DNA from 4 places in the Moritella sp. Urea-trap-13 genome. Region 2 is predicted to be linked to each of the others. Evidence: predicted binding sites of a transcription regulator. Region 2 holds the regulator's gene; each other region holds the start of a gene.
What was found. The regulator LexA, encoded in region 2, represses DNA repair genes until DNA is damaged. The targets are predictions, from matches to a motif close to TACTGTATNNNNATACAGTA.

Region 1 (2,213 bases), on a different contig from region 2:
ATATCTGCAATGTCTGAAAGTTTAAACACCGCGATTAAAAAGCTAACGAGGTAAACTTCTAACATACTCCATTCGGTAAAAAATTTAACGAGCTTGAGTAATAGGATAAGTTGCGGTGTATTACGTTTGGTCAGCAATAATAAGCAAGCTTGAGCGAGGCAAGATAAAAATAGAAAGGGCGCTATGAAGCTACAAAAAATAACCAATAGGCCAACGAAATAAAACTTTTTTTCAAATAATGCCCAAGCACCTTGAATCAGTGTTGCAGATTCTTCGACACCTAACATGGTGATGGTAAACATGGGGAATAGATTGGCGATAACAACAAGTATGAGGCCTGTTATTGAAAGTGCCAATATACTACTAATAGAAAAATCATTGTTTTTATAGAGTAAAGTATTACAGCGTGGGCAGTGTGCATGTCTATTTTTTGCTATAGGTACGTGTTCGACAATAAGGTCGCATTTTTTACACACGTTAATATTTGACATTCAGCCCCGCTAATTACTCATTATTTATGTTTGTAGATATGCTCTATATTATTCATTAAATGTAGCACGTTTCATAATGCGTTCATTAATAGCATTGTTTTATTGTAAATATCAACATTATCACAGATTTATGCCTCATGATTATATAAACAATATGATAATTCTGTTTTACGGGGCAGAATCAAGCATATTTATGAGTAGTGACTTGAATTAATAACGAATACTAAATACACTGTCATAATATACAGTGTATTTAGGGGATTGGTTCATGGCCGTAATAGTAAAGTATGTAGTTGAACGAAATGGTGTGGAAAAAATGACGTCTACAAGTAAAAAAGAAGCTGATGCATATGACAAGATGTTAGATGTTGCCGAAGGTCTTACCGACTTTATCAGTACATCATCTCTTGAAATCGATGATCGCCTTACGGAAGAGTTAGCATTATACCTGGCACAAAATAGCACATCGTTACAGCACATTTTAAAAGGCGGTAAGTTAAAAGAGCCAGAAGAGAAAGAACAAAAGGCACCTAAAGCTAAAAAGGCGTCAAAAACCACGGCAGAAAAAGAAGCCGCTTAATCTTTCAAACGGTTAATTATTGTTTGTGAAAGCATAAAAAATCGCCGGAATAGTTATTTTTTAACACCTTTTTGGGTTATGACGGCGGATTAAAGATAGCATTTAATTGCAATCGCTCTATAATAGCGATAAATTTTATACATGCGATATAACAAGATTACGTTTTGTTATATCTGAACAATTAGAAGTAATTTAAGGTCATTCATGGAAAACATTGAAAAGCTAAAAAATAGCAAAGAAGTTATCGCTTATTTGGTAGAAATATTCCCAAAATGTTTCACTGCAAAAGGCGAAGCTAAACCGCTAAAAATTGGCATTTTTCAAGATCTGGCTGAGCGTCTAAAAGAAGACTCTAAAGTTAGTAAAACATTGTTACGTACGGCACTTCGTCAGTATACTGCAAGCTGGCGTTACCTTCACGGCGCTAAAAAAGATGCTGTACGAGTTGACTTAGATGGCAACGAAGCAGGTGTTTTAGATGCAGAGCATATCGAGCATGCACAAAAAACACTTGAAGAAAGCAAAACTAAATTCTTCGCTGAACGTAATAAGAAAAATGCAGAACAGAAGGCTAAAGCTGAAAAGGACAAGCCTGCTGTTAAAAGAGCACCTAAAAAAGTAGTGAAAAAATCTGCACCTAAAGTAGATTCAAAACCTACAATTAAAGTTGAACGCCCAGTAAATGAAGCGGAACTTAAATCAGGCCAAGCTGTCAAAGTTGTAATTGGTAAAGCACCGGTACAAGCAACTATCGTTGAAGTATCTAAAGATGGTGTTCAAGTTCAATTACTATCAGGACTTTCTCTAAAAGTAAAAAGAGAGCACCTTTTTGTATAAAGCAATAAGAGTGTTCTGAATTTTTAGTAGTCGAGTGTCAGTTAAATATATGAAAATTAGCTGATACTTGACTATTATTAATTTAGCGTTACTTATTCTCAAAAGGATTTTTAATGAAAAAAGTTTTAAAAAGAACTTTTATCAGTGCTTCGGTACTATTAGCCACACATGCATATGCATTTGAACCTGCTATTTCAATTCAAGAACTCCCCACATTAAAGCAAGAAGCTCAGCATTCTGAAGCAAGTAAACGTCTCGTAAACCTATTCACACGCTCTCACTATAAATCAGTCGATTTTGATGAC
Region 2 (2,213 bases):
TGGATTACGTAATAGTTGCTCAAACAGTTGGTAGCGATTCGGTAGTTTAGGACCAGATGCGGCCAATTTTTGGCGACTGAAATGGATCTTGGCAACACGAATTAATTTTTGGGCTAATTTCTCGTCGCTACCGTGCTGGTCGGCCATGAAACGCAACGATACCGGTTTATTAAAACGCACTAAGTTGTCTTTGCGATTCAGCCCGACAATTAATGTTTTACGTAAACGACTTGGCGAAATACTGTTGGCTAGTGATAGTAGTGGTACTTGACCTTCTTTACCTGGTGCTCGGCCCCAAAATAGAGCTACGGGCATCAATTGAATATCAAGGGCTTTATCGTCTTTATGTAAACGTAATAGCTGTTGAAATTTTTCAAAGAATACATCGGTATCTCTGGCTTTGCCAAACAGTGGCGCAGGGTTATCTAAGCAAACATAGCTGGGAATGATGACCCCGTTCACTTTTATTGGTGTGAGCGGATCTGGTAAGCCTAGTTCTTTACAGGCGCGTTGTAATGCGACGAGATCCGTCATTGATTTAGTTTTTAATGCGTAAACAATGGGACGCGTTAAATCTAACTTTAGCGCATCAACCGGATTATCTGGTACGTACTGAGATTTAACTAAGCCATTAACGAAACTTCGACTTAACATTGATGGTGTTTGTTGCATAGGTGTTGTCATTCTGTTGTTTAAAATGCGAGAGTGCTTACTCCAATAATATCAGATGCGTGCCTATAAATCTGTGTTTAAGCGCCTGCAAGCGATTAATTCATTATTATTCTGATATCCCTACCGCTTATATTGCAAACTTGATATTACTGTATATAATTACAAGAAACTGTATATAAAACCAGTTAGGGTACATGATGAAAGCATTGACACAAAGACAAGCAGAAGTACTTGAATTAGTTAAGCAACATATTAAAAATACCGGTATGCCACCAACCCGAGCTGAAATTGCGAAGGAACTTGGTTTTCGTTCTCCGAATGCGGCTGAAGAACATTTAAAAGCATTGGCACGAAAAGGTCATATTGAAATTTTAGCGGGCACGTCACGTGGTATTCGCCTGTTGGTTAATGCCGAAGAAGCCAGTAATGAGAGTGGTTTACCCTTAATCGGCCAAGTTGCCGCTGGTGAGCCTATTTTAGCGCAAGAGCATATTGAAGCGCACTACAATGTCGATCCATCGATGTTCACCCCTAATGCAGATTTTTTATTGCGGGTTCGTGGTGAGAGTATGCGTAATATCGGTATTATGGATGGCGATTTATTAGCTGTACATAAAACCAAAAACATTAGTAAAGGCCAAGTTGTTGTTGCTCGTGTCGATGATGAAGTAACGGTAAAACGCTTTGAGCAGCAAGGCAGTGAAATATTATTGCATCCTGAAAATGATGAAATGAGCACAATACGTGTTGATTTAAATTTCCAAAGCTTTGATATTGAAGGTGTAGCCGTAGGTATTATTCGTAATACCGATTGGATGTAATTACACTCTATTTATGCTATTGCGTTGAGGGTAGATAGTTAATGATCCCATTATTGACTATCTATCTTTTTATTCATATATCCTCACTATTTGTCTGTAACCTATAGAAAAGCATTTCAAATCCTGTTCTCAGGTCACAGTTCTCCCTATCGCCTGCTTATTTATAAAATCTTTTCCTATACTCAACATGAGTTATAAAAGAATGAACGAATTTATTTTCTGATACGTTTGCGTAAATACAGGATTAGTTTATGGAACAAAGCCCTATCACCATGGAATTAGGTGAAAAGATCGATATATCCGCGATCACCACACTTAAGGAAACACTTGATTCGTTATCTATCAATACCGAACCTCAACGTTTCGATGCGCGTCATGTGACTCATATTGACAGTGCTTCTTGCCAGCTTTTTTATGCTTATGCTCAACATCTAGCGATACATAATACAACACTCGTGTTTCTATCTCCGTCGGATAAGTTTATGGCGGTGGTGAAAGCGTTAGGGTTTGAAACGGACTTTAATTACGCATCAATGTGAGGCGCTCTAATGAAACGAATATTAGCTGTAGATGATTCGGTATCCATTCGTGAAATGGTACTGTTTACTTTAAAACAGGCAGGTTATGAGGTTGATTCAGCCGTCGATGGTGTTGATGGTTTAGAAAAAGCAAAAACTGGACACTTTGACCTTATTATTTCAGATATTAATATGCCACGTA
Region 3 (2,213 bases), on a different contig from region 2:
AGATAAATAGGCTATTGGATATTGAAAAATAATAGCACCAAAAATAGATGCGCCCATAAAAATGGATAAGCTGAAGCCTTGAATACCGTTATCGCTGGCAAAGATAGGCAGCATATTAACTAAACCCGCGTACAGAAAACCACCGTAAAAACAACAGATAACCCCCAGTGGAGATAGTTTTATGATGGTCATTAAGGACATGGATTGACTGTCTTCAATTTGTGGACCCAGTTGCTTGCTGATCACGATAGGGGTGATAGAAAGGCTAAATAAAATACCTGAGATAATAAATAATGTCACATCGGTGATTGGTGCAACGTTTAACAAGAATTGCCCAGAAAACAGTGCCGACATGATCACCATTTGGTTAATTGATAATACCCGTCCACGGCTTTCTTCTGTGGCGCTGTGACTTAACCAACTATCGAGCGTAGCATTGGCACAGGCCATACAAAACCCGGTTAGCATACGCATTGCTGCAAGCATTAATGGTTCTGGATATAAACCTGAAAGTAAGATCGCGACCGAGGTTAAGCTACCACACATCGCAAATATGCGGATATGACCAACCCGTTGTAATAATTTACGGCTATAAATCGCACCCAGTAAAAAACCCACAGATAGCATAGATAAGATGATACCGATGTTATCGACGCTGATACCGTCATTTTGCATGCGCACAGGCAATAAAATATTACTCAGGCCGTAACCTAGCATGAGTAAAAAGCCACTGACGAGTAGTAAGATAAAAGGTTTAAGGGTTGCGGTCACAAGCGTATTCTCTTCTTTATTAAGTCTAAAATTATTAATTCGTTATTCAGTTAGGCTTTATAACATATTTTAAACAGATGATGATATCCGATTACATGTTTGTGTAAATATTTTCACGCTTCTAAAAATGCTGTACACTTAACCAGTCTTAAACTACTTTTTTTGGTTAATTTTGTCAGCTACATATCTGGGTTTTTTATTATCGCGCCATAGCCGTGATCGTAATGGTAATAATGAATTAAGTTACTGGTTAGCATCTGAAATGGGTGCGGTTAAATTGATCCCGGCAACTCAGCCGCTGGTCATGTTCATTCCTCAAGACCAACTGACTACTGCTTTAGCCTGTTTAAGTGAATTGAATCCACGCTTTAATTATAAAGATCTGCAGCTACGTAGCTTTGATTTAGAGTTGATGAGCGCCTTTTATTTCCAGACTTCACATGACTATCATCGCGCCCAAGAATTATTAAGACGTAAGTTGGTTACGGTATTAGAAGCGGATATTCGCCCGGCTGAACGTTACTTAATGGAGCGTTTTGTTAAAGGGGCTGTGGAGTTCACCGGCACGCCTGTACAACGTAAAGGTTATGTGGAATTTCAGCAAGCTCAACTTAAGCCAGCGGAACTGCCAGACAGCTTAGTAGACAAGATTAAACAGATCTCGCTGGATATCGAATGTTCAGAACACGGCGAGCTTTACTCCATTGGTTTATATTCATTAAGCCCTGCTTATTGTCCTGACGGTAAGTCTTTTAAACGGGTTTACATGATAGGCGAGCAGCTTGATAAAGACCTCGTTCAGGCACAAATAAAAGCGAATGAAAATTTAGCGCAAGATCCTGACGATGAGCCGTTGATCCACTGGGTTGCTGATGAGAAAAGCTTATTACAAGCGCTGCAAGCTTTTGTGATCAGTTACGATCCGGACATCTTTATTGGTTGGAACGTGATTAACTTTGATTTCCGCTTATTAGCGCAACGTGCCACATTCCACAACCTAAAATTGGCACTGGGTCGTGGTGGTCAAAACTTGCATTGGCGTGATGGCCGCACCCCACAACAGCAAGGCTTCTTAACCTTACATGGACGAGTCGTGGTGGATGGTATTGATAGTCTAAAAACCGCTACCTATAACTTCCCGAGTTTTAGTTTAGAAAACGTCGCGCAAGAAATACTCGGTGTTGGTAAAGATACTGACGATGTTGATAACCGCATGGAACAGATTAACCACGATTTCTATTTCAATAAACCTAAATTAGCCAAATACAATCTGCAAGATTGCGTATTAGTGTGGGATATCTTTGTTAAAACTCGATTGTTGGATTTCTTGTTATTACGCTCACAATTAACCGGATTGGAATTAGATCGTAACGGTGGCTCAGTATTGGCGTTTACCAATGTGTACCTGCCTAAGTTACACCGCGCGGGTTATATCGCCCCAA
Region 4 (2,213 bases), on a different contig from region 2:
CTAAATTACGGCGTGTAGCTGCATCCATCACCACCATTTGTTCGGTTTGTTCAAGCTTAATTGCACGAATATGTGGTAGGGCAGTACGCTGGGTTTCTTTGACATATTGCATTAAGCAGCCTGCTGCACATAATGCGACAGGTGAGTTTTCTACACCAAAACCAACCAGATCCTTAGTACCAAACTGTTGGCATAAAACGGTGCGGCCAGTTTGTAAATCAAACTCCCACTCTGGGCGACGACGTAGGCCTTTAAGGTGTTTGATGTGCTGCATCGATTCAAACGATTCACAATACAATAACTCTGCGGGGTCGGTACGTTGCAGTTCGGCAAGTAAGGTTTCTTCAGTGTTGAATTGATTAATCAGAAAGCGACCACTTCCCATATCCAAAGTGGCATAACCAAAAGTACTACCATCATGAAATAAGGCGGCGAGTAGGTTGTCATTACGCTCGGTTAGTAAAGCTTCGTCACTGACTGTCCCTGGTGTAACAATACGGACTACTTTACGTTCAACTGGACCTTTTGAGGTCGCAGGATCGCCAATTTGTTCACAGATAGCCACCGATTCGCCACTACGTACTAGCTTTGCTAGGTAGCCTTCCAATGAATGATAAGGAATCCCCGCCATTGGAATAGGGTTACCATTTGACTTACCACGCTTGGTTAAAGATATTCCTAAAAGCTGTGACGCTTTTTTAGCATCATCATAAAATAACTCGTAAAAGTCACCCATACGATAAAACAGTAAGATATCGGGTTGTTCAGCTTTTAACTTAAAAAATTGCTGCATCATAGGCGTGTGATTAGGTAAGTCTTTAGGTGCAAGAAAGTCAGGTTGCATAGCGGCTCGGTTCTGAAAAAATAATTGCCGCTATAATAACAATGCTAAAGCATGGTGGCGACTGTATTTTTTTGTAGATAAATATGCGCTATGAATTATTTTTTAAAAAATATTATTTTATTGCTTGATACTGTATGAACGAACAGTATACTTAGGCTATAAAATTAAATACTCGATTATGCCTCAGGGGAATAAAATGGACGCGAATAAAGAAAAAGCCTTAGCTGCTGCACTTGGACAAATTGAAAAGCAATTTGGTAAAGGTTCTATTATGAAGCTAGGTGATAACCGTACCATGGACGTAGAAACAGTTTCTACTGGTTCACTTTCTCTTGATATCGCATTGGGTGCTGGTGGTTTACCTATGGGGCGTATTGTTGAAATTTACGGTCCTGAATCAAGTGGTAAAACAACCTTAACATTAGAAGTTATCGCATCTGCCCAACGTGAAGGTAAAATCTGTGCCTTTATCGATGCTGAGCATGCGCTTGATCCAATTTATGCAGGTAAACTGGGTTGTAATATTAATGAACTATTAGTCTCGCAACCAGATACCGGTGAGCAAGCATTAGAAATTTGTGACATGCTAGCACGCTCTGGTGCTGTTGATATTATCGTAATCGATTCTGTAGCGGCACTAACACCAAAAGCTGAAATTGAAGGCGACATGGGCGATAGCCACATGGGTCTGCAAGCTCGTATGTTATCGCAAGCAATGCGTAAGCTAACGGGTAACTTAAAAACGACGAACACTATGTGTATCTTCATTAACCAAATTCGTATGAAAATTGGTGTAATGTTTGGTTCACCTGAAACAACGACAGGTGGTAATGCACTTAAATTCTACGCGTCAGTACGTTTAGATATTCGTCGTATTGGTTCAGTGAAAGATGGCGACGAGATCACGGGTAATGAAACACGTGTTAAAGTTGTGAAAAACAAAATTGCTGCACCATTTAGACAAGCTGAATTCCAAATCCTATATGGTAAAGGTTTTAACCGTAACGGTGAATTAATTGACCTAGGTGTTAAAGAGAAGCTAATTGAAAAAGCTGGCGCTTGGTATTCATACAAGGGTGAGAAAATCGGTCAAGGTAAAGCGAAATCAACGCAATTCCTTATCGACAACCCTGCGATTGCTAGTGAGATTGATGGTTTGATCCGCGCTAATCTATTGGGTAAAAAAGACGAAGAAGTAGTAGCAGCTGTTAATACACCTGAAACTGAAAACGAATTTTAATTTTGTGTCAATTTACACCGCGCTATAACAGTAATCGTTGACGTTAATGGTTAGTTTTAATCGGCGAGTGTGAATGACAAAAATATGATTCATGAAAAAGGCTAGTATGCGAATACTAGCCTTTTTGCT

Region 1: a site for LexA is predicted at 722-741, ahead of CXF93_RS11040 (YebG family protein). Genes of this name have one in related genera too.
Region 3: a site for LexA is predicted at 900-919, ahead of CXF93_RS03370 (DNA polymerase II). Genes of this name have one in related genera too.
Region 4: a site for LexA is predicted at 973-992, ahead of recA (recombinase RecA). Genes of this name have one in related genera too.

The regions. Positions count from the first base shown of each region.
Region 1 covers NZ_PJCA01000031.1:676,658-678,870, reverse strand. The annotation lists gene CXF93_RS11045 (paraquat-inducible protein A) at 1-491, opposite strand, end outside; gene CXF93_RS11040 (YebG family protein) at 760-1,071, shown strand; gene proQ (RNA chaperone ProQ) at 1,276-1,908, shown strand; gene prc (carboxy terminal-processing peptidase) at 2,022-2,213, shown strand, end outside.
Region 2 covers NZ_PJCA01000028.1:18,451-20,663, reverse strand. The annotation lists gene plsB (glycerol-3-phosphate 1-O-acyltransferase PlsB) at 1-672, opposite strand, end outside; gene lexA (transcriptional repressor LexA) at 870-1,493, shown strand; gene CXF93_RS06105 (lipid asymmetry maintenance protein MlaB) at 1,745-2,032, shown strand; gene CXF93_RS06100 (response regulator) at 2,042-2,213, shown strand, end outside.
Region 3 covers NZ_PJCA01000027.1:94,937-97,149, forward strand. The annotation lists gene CXF93_RS03365 (MFS transporter) at 1-771, opposite strand, end outside; gene CXF93_RS03370 (DNA polymerase II) at 944-2,213, shown strand, end outside.
Region 4 covers NZ_PJCA01000037.1:68,092-70,304, reverse strand. The annotation lists gene mutS (DNA mismatch repair protein MutS) at 1-844, opposite strand, end outside; gene recA (recombinase RecA) at 1,023-2,084, shown strand.